One region of the Stenotrophomonas sp. 112478_Sma genome, then DNA from elsewhere that is predicted to be linked to it. Evidence: predicted binding sites of a transcription regulator. Region 1 holds the regulator's gene; the other holds the start of a gene.

Region 1 (15,496 bases):
CCGCTGGTGGACAGCAATCAGGGCGGCGAACTCATGGCACGCATCAAGGGCGTGCGGCGCAAGCTGACCCAGGACGTGGGATTCCTGATTCCATCCGTGCACATCCGCGACAACCTGGAACTGCCGGCCAACGGCTACCGCGTGCTGGTGCATGGCGTGCCGGTGGCAACCGCCGAGATCCATCCCGACCGCGAACTGGCGCTGGACCCCGGCAGTGCGCTCGGCCCGCTGGACGGCATCGCCGGCAAGGATCCCGCCTTCGGCCTGGACGCTACCTGGATCCAGCCGCACCAGCGCGCCCAGGCCGAAACCATGGGCTACACCGTGGTCGACCCGGCCACCGTGGTCGCCACCCATCTTTCCCACCTGATCCGCGAGCATGCGCCGGAGCTGCTGGGCCACGAAGAGGTGCAGCACCTGCTGGCCAACCTCGCCAAGAGCGCACCCAAGCTCGTCGAAGATCTGACGCCCAAGGCGCTGCCGTTGTCGGCCGTGGTGCGGGTGCTGCAGAACCTGCTGGTGGAACGCATTCCGATCCGCCAGCTGCGCAAGATCGCCGAAGCACTGGTGGAGCACGCGCCGTCCAGCCAGGACCCGGCCACGCTCACCGCCGCAGTGCGCACCGCGCTCGGCCGCTTCATCGTGCAGGAGATCGCCGGAATGTCGGCGGAGCTGCCGGTGTTCACCCTCAACCCGCAATTGGAACGCGTCTTGCAGGAGTCCACGCAGGGCAACGGCGCCGCGCTGGAACCCGGGCTTGCCGAGCGACTGCATCAGAGTCTGGCCGAATGTGTCAGCAAGCAGGAAGCCCGCAACGAGCCCGCGGTCGTGCTGGTTCCCGGCCCGGTACGTGCCGCGTTGGCACGCCTGGTCCGTCACAGCGTTCCGTCGCTGTCGGTACTGGCGTACAGCGAAGTGCCGGAGGACAAGCGCCTGAAGCTGGTCGGAACGATCAGCTGACGCCGCCCACCGATGCGTCAGAAAACAGACACCACCTTCGAACCACCGCAACAGACAGATGCCAAGGGGAACTCGTTCCGTGCAGACCACCGACCACCCGCGTTCTCCCACCCCCACCCCGCCGTCCCCGTCCCGTGACCACAGCATGAAAATCAAACGATTCGTCGCCGCCGACATGCGCTCGGCCATGAACCTGGTGCGCAAGGAACATGGTCCCGATGCTGTGATCCTGTCCAACCGCCGGATCGAGGAAGGCGTCGAGATCGTCGCCGCAGCCAACTATGACGAGAGCGCGGTGCAACGCGCGCTGGAAGCCTCGCGGCGCGACGTGGCTCCGCCGCCGCCGAAACCGCGCACCGCCGCGGATGCAGTGATCGCCGCGGTCACCCGTCGCCGCTCCGCGACACCAGCCCAGCAGCCGGTGACGGCCACCACATCGGCCGTGGCCGCCCTCGCCCGCGCGGCCGTCGGTGCCACCGGCCGCACCCTGGACAGTGCGGACGAGATCGTGCCCACCCGCGGCAGTTCCGGCTTCGCTGCCACCCTGGCGCGTGCCACCGTCAACGATCCGGCACTGCCGGAGCAGATCTTCGCGCCGTTCGCGAGCGCCGTCGTGGCTCCCGCACCGGCGCCCGCCAACCGCGCCCGTTTCCTGATCGACCCGCCGCAGGACGAGCATCACGAATCCCCCGCGCCGGCAGTGCTGCCGCCGCCGCTGCCGATCACCGCTGCGGCCACTGCGCAGGCCGAGTCCGTGCACCCCGAGCCGCCGTACGCGCAGGACGTTGCCGAGACCACGCCAGCCCCTGCCGCTGCCGCTGAAGCGGAGACCGCGCCGGCCCCGGCGCCGCTCCTTGCCCCGGCGCCGGTACTGACGGTGGTTGCACAGGACGATGCCGAGATCCGCCAGCTGCGCCACGAAGTGGCCGGCATGCGCCAGGTCATCGAGCGCGAGATGAACCGCTTCACCGACGAGCGCCTGCGCGGCTGCCCGGTGCGGGCGACCGCCCTGGACCTGATGGACGAGTACGGATTCGATGCCGGGCTGGCCCGCGATGTGGCCATGCAGATACCGCTGGAAACCGAAGCCCACCGGGGCCGCGGGCTGATGCTGGGCCTGATCTCGCGCAGGCTGCCGATCGCGCCGGTCGATCCGCTGGAAGAAGGCGGCGTGATCGCTCTGGTCGGTCCAACCGGGGCCGGCAAGACCACCACCATCGCCAAGCTCGCCTCGCGCTTCGCCGAGAAGCACGCGCCGCGCGATGTGGCCCTGGTCACCACCGACACGCTGCGCATCGGTGCCCGCGAGCAGCTGTACGGCTATGGCCGCCAGCTCGGCATCGCGGTGCATGAAGCCAACAGCGGTACCGACCTGGACCAGCTGCTGGAGCGCCTGAAGGACTACAAGCTGGTGCTGATCGATACCGCCGGCCTGGGCCCGCGCGACCGCGCCCTGGCCGCCCAGCTGCAGTGGCTGCGTGCCGCCCGCCAGGTCCGCACCCTGCTGGTGTTGCCGGCCAATACCAGCTTCGGCGACATGGACGAGGTGGTGCGCCGCTTCGGCGCGGCCAACCTGCAGGGCCTGGTGCTGAGCAAGCTGGATGAGACCGGCCGCTTCGGCAACGCCCTGTCGGTCGCGGTGGACCACGCGCTGCCGATCACCTGGGTGACCGATGGCCAGGACGTTCCGGACGACCTGCACCGGGCCAGCGCGGCCAATCTCGTACTTCGCCTTGAAGATTTGCGCCGAGCGGCCGATATGCCCTGCAACCCGGAGTTGAACCATGCCGTCGCGTGAGTACGCCAAGCTGACCAAGACCTTCCCGCTGTCGGCCACCCGCAGCGAGCCGCTCGGCCCTGTGCGCACCATCGCCGTGACCGGTGGCAAGGGCGGCGTCGGCAAGACCAACGTCTCGGCCAACCTGGCCGTGGCGCTGGCCGGCATGGGCAAGCGCACGCTGCTGCTCGACGCCGACCTGGGCCTGGCCAACATCGACGTGATCCTGGGCCTGAATCCCACCCACACCCTGGCGGATCTGGTCGCCGGCCGCTGCTCGCTGGAAGACGTGATCGTCGAAGGTCCGAACGGCGTGCTGGTGGTGCCGGCCGCGTCCGGTCGGCGGCACATGGCCGAGCTGGCCCCGGCCGAGCACATCGGCCTGGTGAACGTGTTCTCCGAACTGGAACGCGAGCTGGACATCATGGTGGTGGACACCGCCGCCGGCATCACCGACGGCGTACTGACCTTCTGCCAGGCCGCACAGGACACCGTTGTCGTGGTCTGCGACGAGCCGGCCTCGATCACCGACGCCTACGCACTGATCAAGGTGCTGTCGCGCGAGCGCGGCGTGGACCGCATCCAGGTGGTGGCCAACATGGTGCGCGACCCCAACGAGGGCCGCGTACTGTATGAAAAGCTGACCCGGGTCTGCGAGAAGTTCCTTGCCGATGTCTCGCTGAACTACCTGGGCTGCGTGCCGCAGGATGACTGGCTGCGCCTGTCGGTGCAGCGCCAGCAGCCGGTGGTGAAGGCCTATCCATCCAGCCCGGCGGCGCTGGCGATCACCGAGATCGCCCGTCGCACCGCCCGCTGGCAGGCCCCCACCGAGCCACGCGGTGGCGTTGAATTCTTCCTCGAGCGCATCCTCAAGCAACGCGGGGTGGCAGCATGAAAGGCGCGGCCCAGTACAGGGAAGTCCAGCGCTCGGCGGCGACCGAGGTCATCGCCCAGCACTCGGACCTGGTGCGGCGCATCGCCCATCACCTGGCCGCACGCCTGCCGGCCAGCGTCGAAGTGGACGACCTGATCCAGGCCGGCATGATGGGCCTGATCGAAGCCTCGCGCAGCTACGACGCCGACCAGGGTGCCTCGTTCGAGACCTATGCCTCGATCCGCATCCGCGGCTCGATGATCGACGAGATCCGCCGCGGCGACTGGGTACCGCGCTCGGTGCATCGGCGCGCCCGCGATGCGGCCGCCACCATCCGCCGCCTGGAGCAGACCACGGGCCGTGCAGCCAGTGCCACCGAGGTGGCGGCGGCCATGGACATGCCACTGCCCGAATACCTGCGGCTGATGGAGGACGCCTCGCGCGGCCAGGTGCTGAGCCTGGAATCGCGCATCGAAGACCAGGGCGAACTGGACACCGTCGCCCAGGGCGGACCGACACCGCAGCAGGTCCTGGAACGTGGCGAGTTCGGCCGCGAACTGGGCAAGGCCATCGGCCATCTGCCCGAGCGCGAACAGCTGGTGCTCTCGCTGTACTACGAGCAGGAGCTGAACCTGAAGGAGATCGGCGCGGTGCTCGGCGTGAGCGAATCGCGCGTCTGCCAGATCCACGGCCAGGCCGTGCTGCGCCTGCGCGGCCGGCTGAAGATCTTCGAGGCCGCGGATGCCGGGCTTGAAGAATGAACATGCCTGCGGCGGCCACGGCCACCGCGGGCGACTGAACAACAAAGGAACTCCGCTTTGAACAAGAACATGCGCATCCTGATCGTCGACGACTTCTCGACCATGCGCCGCATCGTCAAGAATCTGCTGGGCGATCTGGGCTTCACCAACACCGCCGAAGCCGAGGACGGGCATGCCGCACTGTCGATGCTGCAGAGCCAGCCGTTCGACTTCGTGGTCACCGACTGGAACATGCCGGTGATGACCGGCATCGAGCTGCTCAAGGCGATCCGCGCCGATGCCAAGCTCAAGACCCTGCCGGTCCTGATGGTCACCGCCGAGGCCAAGCGCGAGCAGATCATCGAAGCGGCGCAGAGCGGCGTGAACGGCTACATCATCAAGCCGTTCACCGCGCAGACGCTGGAAGAGAAACTGGGCAAGATCTTCGAACGCCTGGCGGCCAGCGCCTGATGGACGCCACGGTCGACAAGAACGCCCTCGCCCTGCGCCTGCAGGAAGCCCTCGACGCGCTCGAATCCGGCGACGAGAGCGCCTGGCGCCAGCGCATCGACGCCCTGGTGGCCGCACGCACGCAGCCGATGATGAGCGGCCTGTCACGGCTGGCCCGCGAACTGGGCCAGGCCCTGGGCGAACTGCCGACCGTCCCCAGCGAGGCGGGCGAGCTGGACGACGCCTGCGCGCGCCTGGACCATGTGGTGGCGATGACCGAACAGGCCACGCACCGCACCCTGGACCTGGCCGAAGAGTGCCGCAGCCTCACCGAACAGCTGCGCGCCGAAGGCCTGCAGCCGGGGCAGGATGCGCAGCTGGAACGCATCCGCCACAACCTGACCGAGATTGCCCTGACCCAGAGCTATCAGGACCTGACCGGACAGATCATCCGTCGCGTGGTCGGCATCGTCCGCCGCGTGCACGAAGGCTTTGGCGCGCTGGGCCTGCCACCGGAGCAGCATCGCACCGATCCGGCGCTGGCCGGACCGGCACTGAAGGGACTGGACCGCCACGCGGTCTCTCAGAACGACGCCGACGACCTGTTGTCGGACCTGGGACTGTAAGCATGAGCGCGGTATCCGACGACATCACCGCCGATTTCATCATCGAGGCACAGGAAATCCTGGATCGCCTCGGCGAACAGCTGGTGTCGCTGGAACAGGCGCCGCAGGACGCCGACCAGCTCAACGCCGTGTTCCGTGGCTATCACACGCTCAAGGGCGGCGCCGGCTTCCTCGGCATCACCGCCATGGTCGAGCTGTGCCATGCCGCCGAAGAGGCACTGGGCGCCGCCCGCGCTGGCCAGGCGGTGCTGCAGCCGCATCACTTCGATGCCGCACAGCAATCACTGGACTACCTGCAATCGATGCTGGATGCCGTGTCTTCCGGCAACGAACCCGGCTATGCCCCGCCGGACCTGATCGCCCAGTTCGACGTGCACGGCGCTGCTGCGCCGGCCGCCGCCGCTCCCGCAGCAGCCGCGCCCGCTGCCGGTGACCTGATCACCGACGACGAGTTCGAGGCCCTGCTCGATCAGCTGCACGGCAGCAACGCCCCCACCGCGGTGGCGACGCCGGCCAAGGCCGACGATGGCCTGATCAGCGAGGATGAGTTCGAAGCCCTGCTGGACCAGCTGCACGGCGGCGCCGCCCCCGGCGCCAAACCCGTGGCTGCTCCGCCGGCGCCTGCGCCTGCACTGCCCGCACCGCGCCCCGCGGCCGCCGCTGCCAAGCCCGCGGCCAACAAGCCGGTGGCCGAGGCCGAGCACACCGTGCGCGTGGATACCAAGCGGCTGGATGCGATCGTCAACCTGATCGGCGAGCTGGTGCTGTCGCGCAACCGGCTCAAGACCCTGCGTGCGCGCCTGCGCGACGAGGAACTGGACCGCGCCGTGTCGACCCTGGACATCGCCACCGCGCGCCTGCAGTCGGCAGTGATGCGCACGCGCATGCAACCGGTCGGCAAGGTGTTCTCGCGCTTCCCCAAGGTCGCCCGCGATGTCGCCCGCTCGCTGAAGAAGGAAGTGGACCTGGAGCTGGTCGGCGCCGAAACCGAGCTTGACCGCAACCTGGTCGAGGCCCTGGCCGACCCGCTGGTGCACCTGGTCCGCAACGCCATCGACCACGGTGTGGAGATGCCCGATCTGCGCGAAGCACAGGGCAAACCACGCATGGGCCACGTGCGTCTGTCGGCCCAGCAGGAAGGCGACTACGTCAGCATCGAGGTGCAGGACGATGGCGCCGGCATCGATCCGGAAAAACTGCGCGCGAAAGCACGCGAAAAGGGCTTGATCGACCCGGAGGCGGCGGCCCGGCTGAGCAGCGAGGAATGCCTGCACCTGGTGTTCCTGCCCGGCTTCTCCACCAAGCAGCAGGTGACCGACATCTCCGGCCGCGGCGTCGGCATGGATGTGGTGCAGTCGCGCATCCGCGAGCTCAGTGGGCAGATCCAGATCCAGTCGGAACTGGGCCGGGGCAGCCGCTTCCTGATCCGCGTGCCGCTGACCCTGGCGATCCTGCCAACCCTGCTGGTGCAGGCCGGCGAGGACGTCTATGCGCTGCCGCTGGCGCGCGTGATGGAAGTGCTGCATGCACCGCGCACCTCGCTGGGCTGGTTCGATGGCCGGGCGGTGCTGGATCGTCGCTCGCACACCCTGCCGCTGGTCGATCTGCGCCAGTGGCTGGATGTGACGCCCGCCGCCTCGGCGCTGCTCACCATCGTGGTGCTGCAGGCCGGCGAGGCGCGCTTCGGCCTGGTCGTGGACCAGGTCCGTGGGCGCGAGGAAGTGGTCATCAAGCCATTGCCGAAGGCCCTGCGCGGCCTGCGCGGCTACGCCGGTGCGACGCTGATCGGTGATGGCCGGATGGCCCTCATCCTCGACGTGGATGGCCTGCGATGACGCTCGCCGGGCATGGCCCGGCGCTACCGGAAACGGCCTCGCGCGATAGCGCCGGGCCATGCCCGGCGAACCAGAAACTGTGACTACCGTCTGTACGCGATCGACCGGTGTCTCAAGTCCCATTCACACACGCCGATACCGGACCCATGGATAGACTCAGCCTCATCGGACTCTTTCTCGCCCTGGCCTCGCTGGTCGGCGGCAGCATCCTCAAGGGCGCCGGACTGGCGTCCCTGTGGTCGCCTGCGGCGTTCGTGATCGTCATCGTCGGCACCATCGCCGCGATCCTGCTGCACACCGCACCCGCCGTATTCAGGCATGCCTTCCGGATCGTGCGCTGGGTCGTGCGCCCGCCGCACAGCGATCGTCGCGAGCTGATCCAGCAGATCGTCGAGTGGAGCAACATCGCCCGCCGCCAGGGCCTGCTGGGCCTGGAAGCGCAGGTGGAAGCGCAGCAGGATCCGTTCCTGCGCAAAGGCCTGCAGCTGCTGGTCGACGGCGTCGAGCCCGAATCGATCCGGCACATGCTGGAGATCGAGCTGGGCAGCCAGGAACACCGTGACCAGGCCGCTGCCAAGGTCTTCGAGGGCATGGGCATCTATGCGCCGACGCTGGGCATCATCGGTGCGGTGCTGGGCCTGATCGCCGTCATGAAGAACCTGGCCGACCCCAGCAAGCTGGGGCATGGCATCGCCGCCGCCTTCACCGCCACCATCTACGGCATCGCGTCGGCCAACCTGCTGTTCCTGCCGATCGCCGCCAAGCTGAAGGGGGTGATCGCCCACAACAGCCGCGACCGCGAGATGGTCATCGAAGGCCTGATCTCGATCGCGCAGGGCGAGAACCCGCGGAACATCGAAACCAACCTGTCCGGCTTCCTGCACTGACATGGCCCGCCGCAGACACCACGAAGAGCACGCCAACCATGAAGCATGGGCGATCCCCTATGCCGATCTGATGACGCTGCTGCTGGCCTTCTTCGTGGTGATGTATGCGATCTCCTCGATCAACGAAGGCAAGTACCGGATCATGGCCGATGCGCTCACCGATGCCTTTGGTGGCGCGCCGCGCACCATCAATCCGGTGCAGGTCGGCAACAAGCAGGTGCAGGGGGGCGGCTGGGACAGTCCTTCGGTGATCAAGTCCGGCACCAAGATCGGCCCGTCCGCACCGGCACCCTCGCACGACCCTACCCTGCTGCCGGCCATGGCCTCGCAGATGCGCATGCCGGTCTCGGTGCACGACCAGCAGCAGATCGCCCGTGCCGAGCGCCAGCTCAGCAGCATCGCCGACCGGTTGACCGCCGCGCTGTCGCCGCTGATCGAGCGCGGCATGATCAGCGTGCGCCGCACCGAGTTGTGGATCGAAGTGGAGATCAACAGCGACATCCTGTTCCCGACCGGCTCGGCGGCGCTGGACGTGCACGCGCGCGGGACGCTGTCCAGCCTGGCCGGTGTGCTGCGCGACGTACCCAACAGCGTGCGGGTGGAAGGCCACACCGACAATGTGCCGATCGCCACCGCCACCTTCCCCTCCAACTGGGAACTGTCGGCCGCGCGGGCCGCCAGCGTGGTCCACCTGTTCGCCAACCAGGGCCTGCAGCCTTCGCGTCTGGCCATGGTCGGCTACGGCCAGTTCCGCCCGCGCGAGGACAACGACAGTGCGCAGGGTCGCAACCGCAACCGCAGGGTGATGGTCATCATCCTGGCCGACACCTCGCACTCGGTCGACCCGCTGGGCCAGCGCCTGAACGCCGCCAACGGCGCGGCCGACCCGTCCGCCGGGCCTGCGGCAACGCCCGCCACAGTGCCCTCCCCGTCCCCCATCGCACCGGTGCAGTTGCCACCGGTGCCGGCTGGCAGCCGTGTCGGCGCCGCCGCTCCCCCGGCAATGAAGGAGTAAACCCATGCGCATCTGGGCAGTCGCCAACCAGAAGGGCGGAGTCGGCAAGACGACGACCACCCTGGCCCTCGGCCGCAACCTGGCCACGCAGGGCCATCGCGTGCTGCTGATCGATCTTGATCCCCACGCCTCGCTCAGCCGCGCCTTCGGCGTGCCGGTGGACCCGCCACCGACCGGCGTACTTGAGCTGTTCGGCGCACCTCCGGCCGAGCTGTCCAGCCTTTGCCACACCAGCAGCGTCAGCGGCCTGGACTACGTCTGTGCACAGCCGGCACTGGCCACGCTGGAGCGCCGCAGCGCCAACCAGCCGGGCCTTGGCCTGGCGCTGCAGAACGCGCTGGCACGGCACCAGGGCCAGCACGACTACATCCTGCTGGACTGCGCGCCCACACTCGGCCTGCTGATGATCAATGCGCTCGCGGCAGCGGACCGCCTGATCATTCCGACGCAGGCCGAGCCGCTGGCACTGCACGGGCTGGACGGCATGGTGCGCACCGGTGAGATGGTCGAGCGCTCGCGCCGGCGCCCGCTGCCGATCTCGATCCTGCCCACCCTGTTCGACCGCCGCACCCGCACCGGCAACGAATCACTGCGCAGCATGCAGGACCGTCACGGCGCACGCGTCTGGGAGGATGCGATTCCGATCGACACGCGGGTCAGCAACGCGGCCGGCCTGACCCTGCCGAGCGTCGGCGAGGACTATCCCGGCCGCGGGCTCGCGGCCTACCGTCGCGCGCTGAACTGGATCCTTGGCGAGGATGCGCGCGCGCTGGAGCAAGCCGCATGAACACCACCGGTGTGCTGGACGACTATCTGGACGAGCTGCTGGGCGAAGCGATCGCCCCGGTGGCGGCCAGCCCCGATGCAGGCAACACGGCGCTTCCGGCGGCGATCGCCGAACGCGAGCCGACCTGGGACGACCTGCCGGCAGAGGTCATCTACGAAACCGGCAGCAGCGACGTGGTGCCCGTGGATGACGCCGCTCTGGCGGCCGCCTTCGAGGCCGCCAGCCAGTCCTCTGCACCGGCATCTGCCGAACGCCAGCCGACCTGGGACGATCTGCCCGATGAGGTGATCTACGAGACCGACGGCGCGGAAAGCCCGTTGCTGGCCCACACCGACAGCCCCGCGCTGCAGGCTGCCTTCGAGGCCGCCGCCAGCGGCGAAGGGGTGGATCCGGTGGCGCCCGCGCGGATCGTGCCCCCGGCACCCGCCGCTGCGCCGCCGGTAGCGGCTGCACCGCCGCGTGTCGCCCTCGAAGCACCCGCCGCCAGCCGCCCTGCCAGCTGGCAGGAACTGCAGGCGCAGGCCCATCGACCCGCCAACAGCCCGCATCCGCAGCACCGCCGCGCGAACGAGCGCACCTCGCGCTGGCTGCGGATGCGCTGTGGCAGCCAGGCCTATGCACTGGAACTGCTGAAAGTGCAGGAAGTGGTACTGCCGGTACCCCTGCTGCCGCTGCGCGGCACTGCGCCGGCGATGCTGGGGATCATGAACCTGCGCGGCCAGGTGGTGCCCGTGATGGACCTTGGGCTGCACCTGGGCGCAGCGGCGGCCGAGGACGACGCACAGACCCGCATCGTGGTGCTGGAGGAAGACGGCGAGACCATCGGCCTGCGCGTCTCGGCCGTGGAAGACGTCGCCAATCTCACTGATTCGCAGATCGAGCCACCGGATACCGCCCGCATCTGCCAGATCTCCAACGACCTCTTCCGTGGTGTGGCCCGCGTCAGCCAACGGCCGATGATCCTGCTCGACGCCACCCGCCTGCTCAACTGAGGCGGGGTCCACGCGTTGCCCGGGCCCGTCGGAACGGGCACGCAGGGCCTCACCGCCCCCTAAAGAACCCCTGGCGGGTGCCGATATGGATGACGGAACCGTTTGTCCGGAGCAACGATGAGCACTGTCGAACTGGGTGAGGATCTCGGCATCGAGACCAGCACCGAGCTCAAGAACCGCCTCGCCCCGCTGGTAGCGCAGGTTGGCGAGCTGACCCTGGATGCAAGCCAGGTCGGCCGCGTCCACACCGCCGCCGTGCAGGTGCTGTGTGCATTCGTGCAGGCACGCCGCGAGGCGGGCCTGGACACCGGCTTCCACGGTTGCACTGCAACCTTCCGTGACGCCGCGCGCCTGCTGGGCGTCACCCAGGCCCTGGGCCTGGACGTACCCCATGACAACCTGAAATCTGTGGAGAACGCTGCATGAGCGCACGTATCTTGGTGGTGGACGATTCGGCGTCGATGCGCCAGATGGTGTCCTTCGCCCTCACCTCGGCCGGTTTTGCCGTCGAAGAAGCTGAAGACGGCGCGGTCGCGCTCGGCCGCGCGAAGGGACAGCGCTTCAACGCGGTGGTCACCGACGTCAACATGCCGAACATGGACGGCATCGCGCTGATCCGCGAGCTGCGCCAGCTGCCGGACTACAAGTTCACGCCGCTGCTGATGCTGACCACCGAGTCCGCCGCCGACAAGAAGTCCGAAGGCAAGGCCGCCGGCGCCACCGGCTGGCTGGTCAAGCCGTTCAACCCGGAACAGCTGGTCGCCACCGTGCAGAAAGTGCTGGGCTGATCGCCCCGCACCGTTCCCCTTCTTCGCTTCCGGATCACCACTGCATGAGCATGGACCTGCAACGCTTCCACGCCACCTTCTTCGAAGAGAGCCGCGAAGGCCTCGACGCGATGGAGGCCGGCCTGCTGGCCCTGGAGTCGGGGCAGCAGGACGCGGAGATCATCAACTCGGTGTTCCGCGCCGCCCACTCCATCAAGGGCGGTGCCGGTACGTTCGGCTTCGATGCCATCGCCGCGCTCACCCACGTACTGGAAACGCTGCTGGACGAGCTGCGCGCCGGCAAGCGCGCGCTGGAAGGCCACGCGGTCGATGCGATGCTGTCGTCCGTGGATGTGCTGCGCGCCCTGCTGCGCGAGGCCGAGCACGGCCAGGCGGCCGATCCGGCGGCCGTCGCCGCGGTGAAGGCGCGGCTGGAGGCAGTGCTGTCCGGCCAGCCGGCAGCCAGCGCCCCGGCCGCGGCTGCCGCCGCAGCACCGGTGGACGATACGCCCGAAGCCTGGCAGATCGGCTTCACCCCCGCGCCCTCACTGTTCATGAGCGGCAATGATCCGCTGCGCATCATCCGCGAACTGGAACATCTCGGCTCGCTGCAGGTCGCTGCGCGGCTCGAACGCCTGCCCGGCTTCGCCCAGCTTGACCCTCTCGAAGCCCATCTTGCGTGGGACCTCGGCCTGGTCGGCAAGGTGCCGCGCAGCAAGATCGAAGACACCTTTGCGTGGGTGCTGGACGACTGCGAACTGGACATCCGTCCGGCCGCGCCGCCGAGCCTGGCCACCCGCGCCCCCGATACAACAGCCAACGCCCCTTCCACGCCCGTTGCTGCAGTACCCCCCGTTGCCGCCGCCCCTGCCGCCAGTGGCACCCCTGGCACCAGCCAGGATGCGGAAACCTCGATCCGCGTCAGTGTCGACAAGGTGGACGCGCTGATCAATCTGGTCGGTGAACTGGTCATCACCCAGGCCATGCTCAAGCAGGTCTCGCATGCGCTGGATCCGGTGCTTGCCGAGAGCCTGTTCGCCGGCCTGGATCAGCTCGAACGCAACACCCGCGACCTGCAGGAAGCCGTCATCGGCGTGCGCATGCTGCCGGTCGACGCCGTGTTCCGCCGCTTCCCGCGCCTGGTCCGCGACCTCTCCACCCGCCTCGGCAAGCAGGTCCGCCTGCGCACCATCGGTGAAGGCACCGAACTGGACAAGGGCCTGATCGAGAAGATCGCCGATCCGCTCGTCCACCTGGTCCGCAACTCCATCGACCACGGGCTGGAAATGCCGGACGTGCGCAAGGGCGCAGGCAAGGACGAGACCGGCACCATCACCCTGGCGGCGTCGCACCAGGGAGGCCACATCGTCATCGAAGTCAGCGACGACGGACGCGGCCTGGATCGCGCCAGGATCCTCGCCAAGGCGGCCGAACGCGGCCTGAGCGTGCCCGACAATCCCACCGACTCGCAGGTCTGGGACCTGATCTTCCAGCCGGGCTTCTCCACCGCCGACGCCGTCACCGATCTCTCCGGGCGCGGCGTGGGCATGGACGTCGTCCGTCGCAACATCCAGGCGCTGGGCGGTGAAGTACAGATCGAAAGCAGCCTGGGCACTGGAACGCGTACCCTGATCCGGCTGCCGCTGACCCTGGCCATCCTCGACGGCATGACCGTGGCGGTGGCGGGCGAGACGTTGATCCTGCCGCTGGCCTATGTGCTGGAAGCCCTGCAGCCGCAGCCGGAGGACATCCGCAGCATGGCCGGCGAAGGGCGCGTGCTGCGCGTGCGTGGCGAGTACCTGCCGATCCTGTCCCTCAGCGAGTACTACGGGTACGGCGCCCGCATGCCCGGCAGCGAATCGCTGGTGGTGGTGGTGGAAGGCGACGGGCAGAAGATCGCACTGGAAGTGGACGAACTGGTCGGTCAGCAGCAGGTCGTGGTCAAGAACATCGAGAACAACTACCGGCGTATCGGCGGCGTGTCCGGCGCCACCATCCTCGGCGATGGCCGCGTTGCACTGATCGTCGACATCGGTGGGCTGGTGCGCTCGCTGCGCGTGCCGCAGGCCGCCTGAGTCCGAGCGCAGGTGATCCAGGGCCGCCGCCCCACACGGGCGGCGGCTTTCGTTTGTGTGCAGCCCGGTAGCAAGGCGAGTGTGCGCCTCCCGCTCCATTTCGTGAACTCCGTCGGCCCACGGCGCCGCAGGAAACCACCCGCGTGCAGGCCGGAACACGGCCCCTGCAACGCGTCCGCGCCGCCGTCCCTACGCATCCGGATGTGACGCCCATCCATAAAGTCCGCCGGCCGTGCGCCGCTATCTCGCAGTGACAGTCGTGACCGGACTCGCATCGGCTCCGATTCACGCTGCACTCCCCGGCCGGCACGCACGCCCGCCACTCTGCCCACCTGGAGCACCTGCATGAAGTGGTTCCACGATCTGCCCATCGCCCGCAAGCTGGCCGTGGGGTTCACCCTCACCACCCTGATGACCCTGCTGCTGGGTGCGTTCGCACTGTTGCGCCTGAGCCAGGCCAACGACCAGCTGGGGGCGATGGCCAGCAACGATATTCCGTCGGTGCAGCATCTGGGCGAAGCCCGCTCGCAGCTTGGTGAATTCCGCACCTACGAGCTGGCCCAGCTGACCATGCTGGACCAACCGGACAAGGTGGCCGACTACAACAAGCGCATGGACGCCACCGCCAAAGCCGTACGCGATGAACTGGCGGCCTATGCCGCCTTACCGGCCCAGGACAAGGAACGCGAACTGTATCGCGCCGCCTCGGCGCAGGTGGATCGCTACTTCGCCGCCAACAAGGCCATGCGTGACGCAGTGGCCGCCGGCGACGGCATCATGGCGCAGCAGATTTCCGACGAGCAGTCGCGCCCGGCACGGCGTGAACTGTTCGACGCCCTGAAGACACTGGGTGCCCACATCGCCGGCCTGATGGACGCGCGGATCGCCGATGCCAACGCCACGCATCGCGCCAGCATGATCGCCATCATCGGCTGCATCGTACTGCTGTCGTTGCTGGCCGCCGCGCTGGCCACGGTCATCTCGCGGGCCGTGACCGGTCCGCTCGGCAAGGCCGTGCAGGCCATCCAGGCAGTCGCCCGCGGTGACCTGAGCGTCAGCACCCGCGCCACCAGCAACGACGAGGCCGGCCAGATGCTGTCCGCCACCGCGGAAATGACCGCAATGCTGCGCCGTTTCTCCGAGCAGACACAGCTGATGGCGCAGATGCATGCCGGACCGGATATCAGCCATCGCATCCCGGAAGACTTCCCGGGTGTCTACGGCCAGCTCGCCAGCGGCATCAATACGGTCATTTTCGAGCACCTGGACGCGATCCGCGATGCGATCGACGTACTCAACCAGTATGCCGTCGGCAATCTCGCACCGGACGCGCGCCGCCTGCCCGGCAGCCGCGCCATCCTGCATGAGTCGATGGATGCGGCCAAGTCCAGCCTGCTGGCGATCAATACGCAGATCCAGCAGCTCGCGGCCGCAGCCGCCGCGGGCGACTTCAGCCAGCGCGGCGACGCACAGCGCTTCCAGCATGATTTCAAGGTGATGATCGATCACCTGAACACCATGATGGAAGTCGCCGACAGCAATCTCGGCCAGTTCTCGCAGCTGCTGCAGTCGATCGCTGCCGGGGACCTCACCGCGCGCATGGACGGGCAGTTCAACGGCGTGTTCGCACGGATGCGTGACGATGCCAATGCCACCGTCACCCAGCTGACCCGCATCGTTGGCCAGATCCAGGCCAGCGCCTCCAGCATCA
Region 2 (15,496 bases), 710 kb from region 1:
GAACGCCAACAGCAGCGCACCCGCCGTGGTGATCAGCCAGCCCCAGATCGAGGCGGTACCGATCTTGGCCAGGCTGGAGGGCAACAGGAATACGCCTGAGCCCATCATGTTGCCCGCGACGAGGAAGGTGGCTCCCACCACACCGATCTTCTTTGCTTCTGCCATGACAATCTCCTGTACCGGCATCAGCCCGGTTGCGCCGGGCATGGGGGTTGGCTGCGCTGGCGTGCTGCCGCTGGCGCCTATTTGATGAAGTTGTACTGCAGGCTGCCCTGCACTCTTACTGTGTCGCCGCGTGCACCGTCCTGCTGCTGCAGGCGGCCGTAAAGCAGCTCCATGCCCATCGTCCACGAGGGCGCGGGGCTCCAGATCAGGTTGAAGACGCCGTAACGGCTTTGCCGGAACGCGTCACTGGCAAGAGCGGCGTTCCGCTCCAGCGTGAGCTGTCCGAAAATCAGATTCGAGCGCCACAGATCGGACCAGTAATGGGTGTAACCGACGAAGCCGCCGTGCAGATCCAGTGCCTCCAGGCGACCGTCCGCATCCACCACGGCATCCAGGCCGGAGCCGGTCAGATCAGCGGTGTAGCGGCTCAGGCCGCGGCCGCCCAGCACGCCGAACAGCAGCAGGTCGCGCGCGCCCACGGAAGCAGAACCGCTGAGCTGCAGGCCGCCGGCGATGCGCCGGTCGCGCTGGTCCTGGCCGTCATAGGCCAGACTGCGGGCCACCGCACCCATCTGCAGGTGGCCCCAATCGCGCTCCATGCGCGCGGTTACCGTGACATCCGGCAGCCGGTTCACCGCCGCCAGCGTCTCGCTGGCCCCGGCCAGTTCCGTCTCCGGGTCTTCGGCGGCGATCGTCAGCGTGCTTCCCTTGCCCAGCGCGAAACTGTGGTGGATGCCGGCCACCAGCAGGTAGCCAGCACCTCCCGGGCCTGCGAAATCCAGCGTATCGGGCAGGCTGTCGGCATCCATGAAGCTGGAGTAGCCATAACCGGCATAGGTATTGCCAAGCTGCCCATAGGCGTGGCGCAGGCGGAACTGGTATCCATCGCTGCTGCCGAAGAAATCATTCTCCAGATAGAAGCGCAGGTTGCCATGCGTGGTCGGCCGGCGCGCCTCGAAGCTGAACCGCGTCTGCTTGGCGTGGATGTTGAAGTTGGAAACATCGCGATGGCTGTCCCCTACCGGCATCGATGAAGGGATGAACTGGTCCTCGTCCCCCGCCCGGCGCGAGTCGGCGATGGCATCGAGCTTGGCATAGCCGCCGATGCGGATGACCGTGTCGGTTCCGGGGATGGCGAAGAAGCCTTTCAGATCCGCGTCGGTGGGGCTGGCAGCGTTGTCTGGACGCGAGGCGGCCGTCGACGGGTCCGCCACTGATTCGCGCGCCGGCAGCACCGGTTGCGCCACGCCGGGCACGCGGGTGGGCTGCAATGTGGCGGCCGTCGTCGCCGGAGCTGGGGACACGGGCGTAGCCGTAGCAGCAGGCACGACGCCCGCATCATGCCGCTCGAGCTGGTCCAGGCGTTGCTGCATGCCTTCCAGGGCCTGTCGCATCGCCGCAATCTCACGGCGCAGCGCCTGCGCGTCGTCGTCGGCAACCGCCTGCGCCTGCAGCGGCGCAGCGGCCAGCGCGGCCAGGCAGGCAAGACTCAGTACTGCCATGCGCATTGCATCCCCCGTGCACGAACACTCGCCACGCGATGCCGGACCGCACGCGTGCGCCGTCCTGGCTTCGCTCCGCCGTTGCTGGAAATACGGATACTGCGATTAAGACAGACGGTCGCCGGCAGGTTCGCACCGCCGATGAGGCAGCGACCGGAGCAGTCTGGGTAGCAAGCGCAGAGTGAGAGTGTCGTGAATTGCGATGCAGGCATGCTCTGGGGAGAGCCCTGCGTGTGCAGCAGTGCAGAAGCGATATCGCTGTATTTCATGCGTCACAGGCTAGTGCGCACGTCGTTTTTGGCCTTGATTGGAATCAAGGCACGATGCTTGATCTCAGTCACGATTCAGACGTGACGGCGAGCAAGCACTGCGCAGCCGTTCACACCGTTATGGCCGTACGAACGCAGCAGGCCCGCACGTTTCCGTACGGGCCTGTCGATGACACCCTGCATGCAGGATCGCTTTTCAGCGTGGACCCAGCACCGTCTGCAGATCGGCACCCTGTGGAAGACCGGAGCGACGCTGCACCTGGCCCTGCGCATCCTGGAACAGGATCCCCGGCGTACCCTGGAAGCCCATCTCGATCATCAGGACCTGGTTGGCATCCAGCTTCCCCGCGATCTCGCGGCTGATGTTCGGCAGCGGCTTGATGCCACCGCGGTCGAACTGGCGCTCGTTCTCCAGCAGCGCCGCGCTGGGGTCGCGTGCGGCCAGAATCGCGGCCGCCTTGGCCGGGCTGTCCTCGCGGATCACACCGACCATCACATGACGCAGCTGCACCTTGCCGGCATCCACCCATGGGCGTGCCGCCTCCCAGAACTTGTGGCAGTACGGGCAGTTGGCATCACTGAATGTGTAGACCACGCGCGGTGCGTCGGCCTTGCCATCCCGCACCCATGCACTGGCGTCCAGCTTGCTCCACATCTTGGCCGACATCGGCGCGGCCACCAGCTTTTCCACTGCATCAGCGGCGACATCGTTACCCTCGGCATCGAACAGACTGCCTACCACCACGTGCTTGCCGTCCGCGGTCACGTAAGCGGCGGCAGGCTGCTGGCCACCGACCACGCCGGCAAAGCCGCGCAGCCCACCCGGTGCGTCGAACTCGGCGACGACCTCGAAACCATGCTTCTCGATGCCCTTCAGGACCGCCGGGCGATCCCCCTTGGCAGCGGAGGCCGGCGCACCGGTTGCCGGCGCAGCTCCTGCCTTGCCCGGTGGCGTCTGCGCCTGGCTGCAGGCGGCCAAGGCCAGCAGGGCCGGCAGCAACAGCACCGCAGGAACGGTGCGCAGGGAAATCAACGACATGGGAACTCCATAGTGGGATGCCAGCGCAGGCTACCGCAGCCGGCGCAGTTTGTGTTCAAGCCCTGCCATGGTCAGTTCACCCAGATGCAGCTCCTGCAGGCGTCCGTCAGCATCGAAGAACAGGGTAGAAGGATACGCCTGCACCCCGAGCGCCGCAGATGCGGCAGCATCGTCATCCAGCAGCACGTTGCGCAGCTGCAGGCGTTCGCCGGCAATGAAACCCTGGACCTCGTCCAGACTTTCTCCCTGATTGAGGAACACGAACCGCACATCGTCATGTGCGTCCTGCGCGGCTGCCAGCACGGGCATTTCACGTCGGCACGGACCACACCACGTTGCCCATAGATTCACGACCACGGGTTTCCCGCGGAACTGCTGCAGATCGATGACACGGCCCTGCAGTTCCATCACCTCCAGCCTGGGCAGCGGCATATGCCGCGCCTGCCACCCGGACACGCCGTGAGTGGCTGCGCCCCACAGCAGCGTACCTGCCAGCGCTGCTGCCAATACCGGCCGGCGCAGCGCGGGATGTCCACGCAGCCGCCACAATCCCCACGCCAACGCAGCCATCAGCACGACGACCAGGTGGTATCCACCATCGGTGATCTGCAGAACGCTCCATGGCGAGTCGCGATACAGCGCCGCATTGACGGCGACGAAGCTGATGCGGCCACACAGCAGCCCCACCAGCAGCATATCCAGCACCATGCCGGCCGCCGAAGGCTGCGGTCCCTGCGCACGGCGACCGGGCCAGAGCCGGGCGATCGTCATCGCAATCAGTACACAGATCAGAATCAGAACGACCGGCATCGGCACCGGCCCAACGCTGGACATCATTCCACCCACTCAACGATCGACTGACCGCATGGTCGAAGCGTCGCGCCTGCGATGCAAGCGCGACGACCGACCGTCAATCGTCAAGCCGCGCTGCGCCCCATCTGAATGCCCGGCGTCGGCGCCGGCGCCAATCCGCGCAGGCTCCCTGCCACGGAGGGCAGCAGCGGGCGTTCGCGGCGCTTGTTGCTGACGTGACGTCGATAGTTCGCCGGCGTCATGCCGACGATGCGCAGGAACAGACGCCGGAACGCACTCTGATCGGCATAGCCGACCCCCCAGGCCACCTCATCGATACCCGCCCCCTGCTGCAGCAATGTCTGCGCCTTGGCCACCCGCAGTCGCTGGCAGTATTCGATCGGACGCAACCCGGTCGCTCTGAGGAAGCGGCGCTGCAGAGTGCGCGGCTCCAGCCCGGCCACTTCGCAGATCGAAGCAAGCGTGGCGCCGCGCGCCGCCGTGGTGTGCAGCCAGCGCTGGGCCTTCAGCACGTCGCGGTCCCCATGGGCGAAGTTGGCGCTGAAGCGCTCCAGATCCTGCTGGATCGGTTCCGGAACGGTGATCGCGAGCTGCGTGGCCACCGCGCTGGCCACGCCCTGACCGAACAGCCGGTGCAGCAGTCGCAGGCCGAGAAAGCGCCATGCCTGCACACCTGCGACGGTCAGCAGATCACCATCGTCCACCAGTGCGCGTTCGCTGGGTACCCAGCTGACAGCCTGCGCCACCAGTCCGGGATGGCGGCTGAGATCCGGACCCGACACGGTCCGGCCCGCCAGCAGGCCGGCCCGGGCCAATACGCTCACCCCATCCGCCGCGGCCGCCAGCAGACTGCCGCCGTCGTAGTGCGCACGGAGCCAGTCGAGCAGGATTTCATCGGTACGAAGAGAGGCCGTCGAACTGACCTGGCCCGGAACCGCGATCACCGCGGGAATGGCCGCGTCCAGCATGTCCGCGCCCGCGATGCGATGTACCCCGCTGCGGCTGGCCGGCACGATCCAGCGGGTCACCAGCACCCGCTTGAACGGGCGCCGCTGCTGCTGCGCCACGCGGTTGGCCACATGTGCCATTTCAGCCAGTACCGATGCTGCCGACGGGTCGCCACCGGGGTACTCGACCACCCCCACTTCAACGAACCCCTCGCTCCTGATTCCCTCCACGGTGCACCTCCTCGGTTCTGGCCAGCGAATGACCGGTTCAGGTGCAGGGTAGAAAGTGCTCCATCGGCGAGGCTATGAAGAAAGTTGCAAAGTGCACTGGATGCGTAACTCACACATCGCATTGACCCTGGACCAGACTCAAGGGTTCAGAATGGCGACCGGAAACCCGAGGAATTCCGCCATGAACATTGGTCAGCTGGCGCGCCGGGCCGGCGTCCCGATCGATACGGTCCGCTACTACGAGCGCCAGCAGCTGTTGCCCACCGCGGCACGTTCGGCCGGTGGCTACCGCATCTTCGGCGAGCAGGACCTGCGTCGCCTGCGTTTCATCCGCCGTGCGAAGGCGCTGGGTTTCAGCCTGGAGGAGATCGCTGAACTGCTCGCACTGAGCGACCAGCACCAGCACGACATGGGCAGCGTGCGTGACACCGCACGGACGCGCCTGCGCGACATCGAGCAGCGCATGAACGAACTGCAGCGCATGCATGCGGCACTGTCGCAACTGGTCGAGGCCTGCCCTGGCCACGGTGCGCTGGTGCACTGCCCGATCCTGGCGGCGCTGACCGAAGACGGCGAGTGACCAGGCACCCGGCGGAACGATGGCGCACCCGGCCGCGGACGTGAAGAAAAGTGCAACAAATGCTTGCCAACCCCAGGGGGCATCGCTATTATTTCGCTCCTCAGCGACGTGGGGCCATAGCTCAGCTGGGAGAGCGCCTGCATGGCATGCAGGAGGTCAGCGGTTCGATCCCGCTTGGCTCCACCAATCTTTCGGCATTAGGCCGTCGAAAGGTCGCTAAAGAACATTGATGAGAATTGCGTCCCCATCGTCTAGAGGCCTAGGACATCACCCTTTCACGGTGGCGACCGGGGTTCGAATCCCCGTGGGGACGCCACTCATCACGAACAACGAGGACCCGGCCGATAACCGGGTCTTTTTTGTTCACCGCCAACCGGCATTCAGGTTGTGGCGTCACGGTGGTCTCCCGGATCGTATGCGGGGCGCCGGAACGAAAAAAGCTCAAAAGGCTTCCACAAACGTGAACACGCAGGTATGATAGGCGGCTCGGTAACACGGGGCCATAGCTCAGCTGGGAGAGCGCCTGCATGGCATGCAGGAGGTCAGCGGTTCGATCCCGCTTGGCTCCACCACTTTCGACATTAGGCCGTCGAAAGTTCTACAACTTGAAGTTTTTCGTGCGTCCCCATCGTCTAGAGGCCTAGGACATCACCCTTTCACGGTGGCGACCGGGGTTCGAATCCCCGTGGGGACGCCAGTTTCAAAAGGACCCTGCTCCCGGCAGGCATCCTGGTTTCATGGGGCCATAGCTCAGCTGGGAGAGCGCCTGCATGGCATGCAGGAGGTCAGCGGTTCGATCCCGCTTGGCTCCACCACTTTCGACATCAGGCCGTCGAAGGTTCTACAACTTGAAGTTTTCGTGCGTCCCCATCGTCTAGAGGCCTAGGACATCACCCTTTCACGGTGGCGACCGGGGTTCGAATCCCCGTGGGGACGCCAATTTCTGAAAACCCCGGCTTCGGCCGGGGTTTTTCTTTTCAGAAGCGTCGATACATTCCGATCGAGGCTGGCGCCGTCGGCGCGAATCCGTACTGCGCATACAACCGATGTGCCTCGCCATCGGCGAGCAGGCTCACATAGGCCGAAGGCGGAAGGTTGGCCTGCATCCATTCGTCCAGACGCCGCATCACCTCCTTGCCCAGTCCCTGCCCCTGCAACGGCGGCAGCACGGCGATATCGCAGACCTGCAGGTGGCAGCCGCCATCGCCGACGATCCGGCCCATCGCCACCAGCTCACTGCCCTGATAGGCGCAGACACCGAACAGGGTATTGGGCAGCGCACGTGCAGCCGCTTCGGCGGTCTTGGCGCTGAGCCCGGCCAGCGCCCGGAGCTGGCAATAGGCCTCGACCGTGGGCACGCCTTCACGGAAATGGCAATGGGCAGGATCGTTCATGCGGAATCTCCCTGAGTGTCAGGCTATCCTGCCGCATCCGCGTCGCAGCCGCCGCGACCCACCCCGGCAGATATCGCATGTGCTACTCCGCTTTGATCCGGGCCGACTACGCCAAACTGGTGCGCGAGTTCGGTGCCGTGCTGTCGCTGGAGGAGTTCGCCGCGCTGTATGCGTACGACCCCGGCAAGAAGCAACCCAGGACGCCCAAGGCCATGGATGACGGCTTCGCTGGCGCGCGCACGGAGCTCGGCCGCGACATCGTGGCCCGCATCCAGCGGTGGCATGCACAGGAGCAGGCCACGCTGGAAGCCGAGCTGGCCCAGCAGCGCGAACGCCGCGACATCGCAATCGCAGCCCTGGCCACCCGTCCCACACTGAAGGCGCGCAACGAGCTGCGCATCGCCGGCAACCGCATCGATCGCGCGCAGACCCGGCTCGACGACCTGCATCGCGTGCAGCTGCTGCCTCGCGACAACCGCATTTTCCCCGGCACCTACGCGCCTGTGATGGTGAGCGAGAACGGGCAACGGGTGATCAAGCCGATGCGCTACCGGTGCCGTCTGCCGGATGCGCCCGCGCGCAACGACGTGCTCTATCCGGGCAGTTACAACGCCCGCCGTGACAGCCTGGAAGGCTACTGGCGCGGCGCTTTCGGGCAGCGTCATGGCGTGGTCGTCATCCAGGCCTTCTACGAGCATGTGTCCCGGCACGCGGTTGGCGGACGCGCACCGGCCCCTGATGACAGGACGGGAGATGTGGTCCTTGAGTTCCGCCCCGACCCGCCCCGCGACCTGCTGGTAGCCTGCCTCTGGTCCGAGTGGGACGGCCCCGAAGGACGCCTCCTCTCATTTGCGACCATCACCGATACGCCGCCGGCCGATATCTCCGCCGCCGGCCATGATCGCGGCATCGTGCCGATCCGGCCCGAGCACCTCGATGCATGGCTCAATCCGGAACCTGGCGATCTGGCCAGCCAATACCGCATCCTCGACGATCGCGAGGAGATCCGTTACGTCTTCGAGGAGTCCGCCTGAGCACGCACTGCGGCCGGATCGTCCGGGCACCGCGCCTGGATCAGGCGCGGGCGCTGGAATGCCCGACCGCGCGGGCCAGCGCCTGCGACAGCTCCGCGGACAGGTAGGGCTTGACCAGCAGCACACCCGACTGCATGGCCTGTGGCAGCTGCTCCGCCGACATGCCGGTCGCGAGCACGAAGGGCACGCCGCGGGCGGCCAGCGCCGCCGCGACCGGCTCACTGGTTTCCTGGTGGGCCAGGCGATAGTCCAGCAGCGCCACGTCCGGCGTGGTTTCTTCCAGCAGCCTCAGTGCTTCGCCGACGCTCGCAGCCAGCCCCACCACCTGTGCACCGGCCTGCACCAGTTGCATCTGCAGCAGGGCCGCGCTCATCTCGTCGTTCTCGACCACCAGTACCCGCAGGTCCTGCAACGCCGCCATCGATTCCCGCTCCTGTGCATATCACGCCGGCGCAGTATAGCGATCACGGGGGCAATGCCGGCAGATTCGGCCGCAATCGTCCCGCGCCGGGCAGCCTCTATGAAAGTGCGCTCGACCTCGGGTAAAATCACCCGCTGCCTGCCGGTGTGGCGGAATGGTATACGCAGCTGACTCAAAATCAGCCGGGGGCAACCCCATGAAGGTTCGAGTCCTTTCACCGGCACCATGCATCAAAGGCCAGGTCCACGACCTGGCCTTCTGCATTTCCGGCCCGTCATCTTCGTCGCCCCTCCCGCGCGGCGACCGCCCAGCGCCGCCACCGTGCGCGCCGCAGCTGACAACGTTGCCAGCAGGCCAACGCTGCGGAATTCTTGCAAGGCGCACGCGCATCTGCCTATCGTGACTGGCCGTACCTGGGGGCGGGGGAATGCATGACGTTGCCGGCTGCACTGTTTTTTCTGGTCACGCATGCATTCGTCGTCGGCCTGGCAGGCCCTGGAGATCCGGTGGGTTCGTTCCTGATGTCAAGCGCCGCGCCGCTGCTGGCGGCCATGGCATGCGTGCGCCGTGCGCGTGACAGCCACGCCGCCTGCAAATGGAGGACCTTCGCTTTCGCCGTCAGCCTGTTTCCGGTCGCACTGCTCCCACTGCTGTTTCCAGGCATCACCGATGCCTGGCCGACGCAGGTCGCACTGACATCGTTGATCCTTTACGTGTTCTATCGCATCCCGCTGACCTACGTGGCCGCCAGCGCCGACAGCCGGAACCGCCATGTCCGCAGCGTCGACCTGTCGATCATCGGCCTGCTCTGGCTGCTGTACTACACGCACGCGCAATCGACTGCGCAGCTGGATACCGCGCTGTGGACGCATGGCCTGAACGCCATCAGCACCACGCAGAACAGCCTGCTGTTCAGCTTCGCGCTGATCCGCTACCTGGCCGAGGACAACGCAGATCGCCGCGACTTCTTCCGCACCCTCACCCTGTTCCTGCTCGGCTACTTCCTGATCGAGCAGTACGTCAGCCGGTATCGGCCGCAGACCCCGGACGGCGGATGGGCAGATCTGCTCATCAGCGGCCTGTTCCTGCTGCTGGCGGTGATCGCCGGCAGTCCGCGGCGCAGGACCGCGCCGCCTGTCCCCCGCAACCTGCGGCGTTTCGTCGAGGCCAGCGTGCCGTTGATGCTGCCGCTTCTGCTGATGCTGGTCGCATTGCTGATGGCGCGCACGAACCAGACGATGGCAACGGTGGGCTTCATCGGCGCCATGCTGGGCTATGCGCTGCGCAGCGTGCTGAGCCAGGTGGACATCCAGCGCCAGCGCGACGATCTGGCAGCGCTGGCCCGGCGCGACCCGCTGACCGGGCTGGGCAACCGCCGCAGTTTCGATGAATCGCTGCCGGGTGCCCAACGGCGCGCGCGGCGCCAGGGCCTGGGCCTGGCGGTGCTGATGATCGACATCGACCACTTCAAGCGCCTCAACGATACCTACGGGCACCCGGAGGGCGATCGCCGCCTGCAGGCGGTGGCCACGATCATCGATGGCTGCCTGCAGCGCGGTGACGACCTGCTCGCCCGCTACGGCGGCGAGGAATTCATCGCTGCGCTGCCTTCCTCCGACGTGGCCCATGCGATGGCCATGGGCGAGCGCATCCGCGTGGCGGTCGAAGACGCCGCGCTGCCGTCCGGCCCGTCCAGCGTAACCGTCAGCATCGGCGTGGCATGGTTGGCTGCCGATGCTCGGCAGGAACCGGACAGCGTGGTCGAACGTGCGGACCAGGCCCTGTACCGGGCCAAGCGCGCGGGCCGCAACTGCGTCCGCGGCGAGGCTTTGCCGGAACGTACAGCGGCCCCTGCCCTGCGCGCCTAGACCACGCGCAGGGTCGGCACGCCATGCTGCAGGGCAGCGCCGCCCGCCGCCCCCTGCACACGGAATCCGGCGACGGTCTGCAGCAGGTGGGCCGACTGTTCTTCCATGCTGCGCGCCGCGGCAGACGCTTCCTCGACCAGCGCCGCGTTCTGCTGGGTTCCCTGGTCGATCAGGTCCACCGCGTGGTTCATCTGCTGGATGTCATCGCTCTGCTGCTGCGACGCGCTGCTGATCTCGGTGACCAGGTCACTGACCCTGCGCACGTTGAGCACGATCTCGTCCATCGTGCGGCCAGCACTTTCCACCTGCGCCGTGCCCGCACCGACATTGGCCACCGATGCGTCGATCAGCTGCTTGATCTCCTTGGCGGCGCTGGCCGAGCGCTGCGAAAGTTCGCGGATCTCGGTGGCGACGACCGCGAACCCACGGCCGTGCTCGCCGGCACGGGCCGCCTCCACGGCAGCGTTCAGCGCCAGGATGTTGGTCTGGAATGCGATGCCGTCAATCACCCCGATGATGTCGACGATGCGACGCGAGGAGGCGTTGATCAAGGCCATCGTCGCCACCACCTCGTGCACCACGCTGCCGCCACGCGCAGCCACCTCCGCCGCGCCGCCGGCCAGCTGGCTTGCCTGGCGCGCATTGGCCGCCGTGCGCTGCACCGTATCGGCCAGGCCCTTCATGGACACGGCGGTTTCTTCCAGCGAGGCCGCCTGCTGTTCGGTGCGCTGCGACAGGTCGCTGTTGCCTTGCGCGATTTCGGTCGCGCCGACCGCGATGGTATCGGCAGCGAACTTGATCTGGCCGATGATGCCCGCCATGGCTTCGACCAGCGCGTTGACGCCATCGCACAGCTCGGCGATGGGGCCACTCTTGTCGGCAATGGCGACGGTTCGGGTCAGATCGCCCTGCTTGGCCGCCGCCACGACCTCCCGGGTCTGCGCCACCGCACGCTGCATGGCCTGGTTCTCATGCACCTGCGCGGTGATGTCAGTAGCGTATTTGACGACCTTGAAGGGCCTGCCGTTGCCATCCAGGATGGGGTTGTAGGAGGCCTGGATCCAGATCTCGCGGCCGCCCTTGCCGAGCCGCCGGTACTGCCCGGCGTCGTACTCGCCGCGCCCGAGCTTTTCCCAGAACCGGCGGTACTCGAGGCTGCCGCGAAGCTCGGGCTCCACGAACAGCGCATGGTGTTGGCCGCGCACTTCTTCCAGGCTGTAGCCGGTGGCGGCGAGGAAGTTGGCGTTCGCCGAGAGGATGTGCCCGTCCAGGCTGAACTCGATCACCGCCTGCGACTTGTCGATGGCGGCAAGCTGCCCCGCCGAGTCGGCGGCCTGCAGCTTCTGCGCGGTGATGTCGGTCGCGAACTTGACGACCTTGAAGGGCCGGCCCTGCGGGTCCAGCACCGGGTTGTAGGAGGCTTGGATCCAGATTTCGCGCCCGCCCTTGCCCAGCCGTCGGTACTGTCCGGCGTCGAACTCGCCACGTCCCAGCCGGGCCCAGAAGTCCCGATACTCGGCGCTGGACGCCTGATCGGGATCGACGAACAGCGAATGATGCCTGCCCTGGATTTCGTCCAGACGATAACCCACCGCCTGCAGGAAGTTGTCGTTGGCCTGCAGGATGGTGCCATCCAGATCGAATTCGATCACCGCCTGCACGCGATGCAGTGCGGCCACCTGGGCGGCCAGCTCGGCATGACCGCGGTCGGTGTCGACCCTGCCGGGCCGAGGCTGTCCCGCCAGCGCCCCCAGCAGGGAACGCAACGGCGACCAACGGGTGTGCAGCTCGGCCGGCGCCTGCGCGCCCGCCGTGAGGCCTGGAATGAGCATTGTCTGATCCTCGGTGTCCGGTAAGCGGCTGCGATCCGTCAAGCGGGATGCCCGACGGCAACATCAATTGCTTGGACTACAGGTGCCGGCAGGCACCTCTCGAGCAACGGGCAAGAACATCTGGGGGCGGGTGCGATCGGTATCCGGGAGCGGCGGAACACACTGCGCGGGCCGCCCGACAGGGCAGCCTGGGGTCCTGCAGCGGGTGACGGGAGCGGGATCCAGTGAGGTTATCGGCACCTCCGTTCCGGGCTTTAGGCCCCTCCGCAGCGGGCCCTGTCCAGCCCCCTCCCCCCTGCAGCGCCTGACGGCGCCCTCGATGCAGCCTGCAACGAAAAGGTTGCCATGACCATCGGGGCTGTCGGCAAGGGGGTGGACAGGCAAGGATGCGCCCACCACGGACCGTCCATCGACACGGAGATCGCATGTTTTCACGCCTGGCTGCTCTTTTCGCCCTCGGCCTGTGCAGCAGCGGCGCGCTGGCCGCCGATGCAGGCTATCGGCCGAGTTTCAACCCCGCACAGCTCAAGGGCCCGCCCGCCGGCCGCGTCAACGAAGTGCTGGTGCTGGGCTCACCGCACCTGTCCGGCCTGCCCCCGACCTTCCAGCCGGCAATGCTGGAGCCGCTGCTGCAGCGCCTGCAGGCATGGCGGCCGACGGCGATCGCGGTGGAGAACCTGTCCGGACTGCAATGCGATTTCATGCGCCGCAATCCCGCCCGCTATGCCGAGAGCGTGGGAAGTTACTGCGTCGATCCTGCACCTGCCCAGGCCGCCACCGGTCTGGATGTTCCAGCGGCCAATGCCGAAGTCGATCGCGTGCTGGCGGCATGGCCCGCCACACCGACGCACGCACAGCGTCGCCGGCTGGCCGCACTGTTCCTGGCCGCAGGTGAGAACGGCTCTGCGCTGGTGCAGTGGCTGCGCCTGCCGCCGCAGGAGCGTCGCGCCGCAGACAGCCTGTCACCGCAACTGGTGCAGTTCCTCGACAAACGCGCCGTGCGACGCAACGAAGTCAGCCTGATCGCGGCCGAGCTTGCCGCACGCCTGGGCCTGGAACGCCTGTGGGCAGTCGATGACCACACCGCTGATTCGCCCACCCCTGCGGCACTGGAGAAGGCAGCTGGCGAAGCCATCATGAACGCCTGGAACAATCCCGCCAGCAAGGCACGACGGGCCGCCGATACGGCCCTGCACGCCGAACTCGGCAGCACGGATGGCCTGCTGGCGCTCTATCGGAACTACAACGCGCCCGACACCATCGCCCAGGTCTACAACAGCGATTTCGGCGCGGCCCTGGTCGAACCATCGCCAGAAGGCTTCGGCCGCAACTACGTCGGCTACTGGGAAACCCGCAACCTGCGCATGGTCGCCAACATGCGCGAGGTGCTGGGCCAGCACCCGGGCACCCGCATGCTGACCCTCGTCGGCGCCTCGCACAAGGGCTACTACGAGGCCTACCTCAACCAGATGCACGACGTGCTGCTGGTTGATGCCAACAGCGTGCTGGACTGAGCGCCAGGGCTAGCAGCGTGCCGGCGCATCCCCGCGCCGCGACCGCCACAGCAGCACGCAGGCGGCCACGATGGCACCCAGGGTCAGCATCAGCAGCACCACCACGCCGCCCTGCAGGGTGGGCAGCAGCGCCTGCGCCCGGGCATCGCCGTGCAGTTGCTCCAAACGCAGGCAGGCGGCTACCGCCAGCCACCAGCCGACCATTGCCGGCGCGAAGGCACGCAGGGCATCCGGGGTCCAGAAACGCATGTCGTTCTCCAACGGGGTGGGTGTGCGCGCAGTGTTCGCGGCCGTCCTCTCACAGACTGAGATCAGCCGCCACCGGCGTCGCTGTCCACGCCCTCAGCCGGCCATTCGCCGGCTTCCCCCTGCACCTGCACGTTGTTGCGTCCCATTGCCTTGGCCCTGTAGCACTGCGCATCGGCCGCAGCCACGGCCTGGTCCACCCCCATGCCGCCCAGCAGCGGTGCGATACCGATGCTGGCGCCCACCCGCAGGCGGTGCTGGTCCCAGGGAATGGAGAGGCTGGCCAGGGTCTGCAGCAGTTCGCCGCCGATCCGCGCCGCGCGGCGCGGCGTGCAGCCGGACAGGATCACCGCGAACTCGTCCCCGCCCAGCCGGGCCACCACGTCCGAATCGCGCACGCCGTGGCGCAGCACGCTGGCCACCGCCCACAGCACCGCATCGCCGGCCAGGTGGCCCCAGGTGTCGTTGACCGGCTTGAAGCGGTCCAGGTCGATGTACATCAGCGATGCCGCCTGGCCTGTCCGCTCGACCCGGGTGATGGCCTGCTGCAGATGGACTTCGAACCCCCGCCGGTTGCTCAGTTCGGTCAGCGGATCGATCTCCGCCAGCTGGCGCGCTTCGCGCTGCCGTGCACGCTGCTGGGTATCGTCGCGCAGCACCCACACCGCACCGCGCACATGGCCCTCATCGTCGCGCAGCCAGGCGCGGGTCAGGTCCACCGGCACCGTCGCCGTGCCCAGCCGCAGCAGCAGGTCGGCATGCAGGTCGACCGCGTTGCTTTCCGGGTCCAGCAGTACTGCCACGTCCAGCATCGAGCCGGGGGCGTACTCGGTGGTCAGTTCCAGCACGTCCTGCACCCTGTAGCCGGCCAGCGCCTGTGCGCCGTCGCCGGCCAGCATGCGCACGGCAGCGGCATTGGCATATTCGATGCGGCCCTCCAGGCTGACGCTCAGCACCAGGTCGGCGACGGCGTCGAGGGTGATGCGGCTGCGCTGCTCGCTTTCAAACAGGCGCTGTTCACTGCTGCGTTGTGCGCTGATGTCCTGGATCTGCGAGACGAAATGCACCGGCTCACCGCGTTCGTTGCGCACCAGCGATACCGACAGCCGCGTCCAGATCACCCTGCCGTTGCGATCGAGAAAGCGCTTCTCCAGGTGGTAATGGCTGCACCGGCCTGCCAGCAGGTCCTGCACCAGGGCCAGATCGGCCTGCAGATCGTCCGGATGGGTCAGCCGCTGGAAATCGACCTGCAGCAGCTCCTCGCGCGCATAGCCCAGGATGCGGCACAGCGCGTCATTGACATCCAGCCAGCGCCCTTCCAGCGAAACCAGCGCCATGCCGAGCGCAGCCGAGGTGAAGGCGCCTGCGAACTTCTCCGCCGCCATGCGTGCTTCCGCACGTGCCTGCAGGATCTCGGTGATATCGATGGCCATGCCGACATAGCCGATGCGCGTGCCATCGGCGCCGTCCATGCGGCTGATCGAAAGCCGCACCTGGCGTTGCCGTCCATCCTTGCGCAGCAGCGTCCATCGCCGCGAATAGGTCTGCCCTTCGGCATGCGCACTGAGGGCCTCGAACACATCCGGCAGGTGACCCTGCGGGTCGGCCAGCGGTTGCAGCCAGGCCTTCAGCTCATCCGGC

What was found. Region 1 encodes FliA, which starts transcription of late flagellar genes. Its sites were predicted from a motif close to TAAAGTTTNNCNNNCNNNGGCCGATAA; they were not measured.
Region 2: ACZK08_RS12175 (methyl-accepting chemotaxis protein) is a predicted target of FliA. The motif match lies at 12,326-12,352, and genes of this name have one in related genera.

Annotation. Positions count from the first base shown of each region.
Region 1 is NZ_CM151072.1:1,946,912-1,962,407, reverse strand. Features, by position in the region: gene flhA (flagellar biosynthesis protein FlhA) at 1-960, shown strand, start outside; gene flhF (flagellar biosynthesis GTPase FlhF) at 1,106-2,758, shown strand; gene ACZK08_RS09130 (MinD/ParA family ATP-binding protein) at 2,745-3,632, shown strand; gene ACZK08_RS09125 (RNA polymerase sigma factor FliA) at 3,629-4,372, shown strand; gene cheY (chemotaxis response regulator CheY) at 4,430-4,822, shown strand; gene ACZK08_RS09115 (protein phosphatase CheZ) at 4,822-5,427, shown strand; gene ACZK08_RS09110 (chemotaxis protein CheA) at 5,430-7,262, shown strand; gene ACZK08_RS09105 (flagellar motor protein) at 7,409-8,149, shown strand; gene motD (flagellar motor protein MotD) at 8,151-9,164, shown strand; gene ACZK08_RS09095 (ParA family protein) at 9,169-9,951, shown strand; gene ACZK08_RS09090 (chemotaxis protein CheW) at 9,948-10,943, shown strand; gene ACZK08_RS09085 (STAS domain-containing protein) at 11,061-11,369, shown strand; gene ACZK08_RS09080 (response regulator) at 11,366-11,731, shown strand; gene ACZK08_RS09075 (chemotaxis protein CheA) at 11,776-13,785, shown strand; gene ACZK08_RS09070 (methyl-accepting chemotaxis protein) at 14,131-15,496, shown strand, end outside.
Region 2 is NZ_CM151072.1:2,652,805-2,668,300, forward strand. Features, by position in the region: partial or broken gene adiC (arginine/agmatine antiporter) at 1-165, opposite strand, end outside; gene ACZK08_RS12095 (DcaP family trimeric outer membrane transporter) at 243-1,673, opposite strand; gene dsbG (thiol:disulfide interchange protein DsbG) at 2,133-2,975, opposite strand; gene ACZK08_RS12105 (TlpA disulfide reductase family protein) at 3,006-3,809, opposite strand; gene ACZK08_RS12110 (GlxA family transcriptional regulator) at 3,893-4,966, opposite strand; gene ACZK08_RS12115 (heavy metal-responsive transcriptional regulator) at 5,148-5,546, shown strand; tRNA gene ACZK08_RS12120 (tRNA-Ala) at 5,657-5,732, shown strand; tRNA gene ACZK08_RS12125 (tRNA-Glu) at 5,787-5,862, shown strand; tRNA gene ACZK08_RS12130 (tRNA-Ala) at 6,043-6,118, shown strand; tRNA gene ACZK08_RS12135 (tRNA-Glu) at 6,168-6,243, shown strand; tRNA gene ACZK08_RS12140 (tRNA-Ala) at 6,286-6,361, shown strand; tRNA gene ACZK08_RS12145 (tRNA-Glu) at 6,410-6,485, shown strand; gene ACZK08_RS12150 (GNAT family N-acetyltransferase) at 6,524-6,940, opposite strand; gene ACZK08_RS12155 (SOS response-associated peptidase family protein) at 7,018-7,974, shown strand; gene ACZK08_RS12160 (response regulator) at 8,015-8,395, opposite strand; tRNA gene ACZK08_RS12165 (tRNA-Leu) at 8,536-8,621, shown strand; gene ACZK08_RS12170 (GGDEF domain-containing protein) at 8,827-10,263, shown strand; gene ACZK08_RS12175 (methyl-accepting chemotaxis protein) at 10,260-12,095, opposite strand; gene ACZK08_RS12180 (DUF5694 domain-containing protein) at 12,521-13,609, shown strand; gene ACZK08_RS12185 (hypothetical protein) at 13,619-13,858, opposite strand; gene ACZK08_RS12190 (PAS domain S-box protein) at 13,921-15,496, opposite strand, start outside.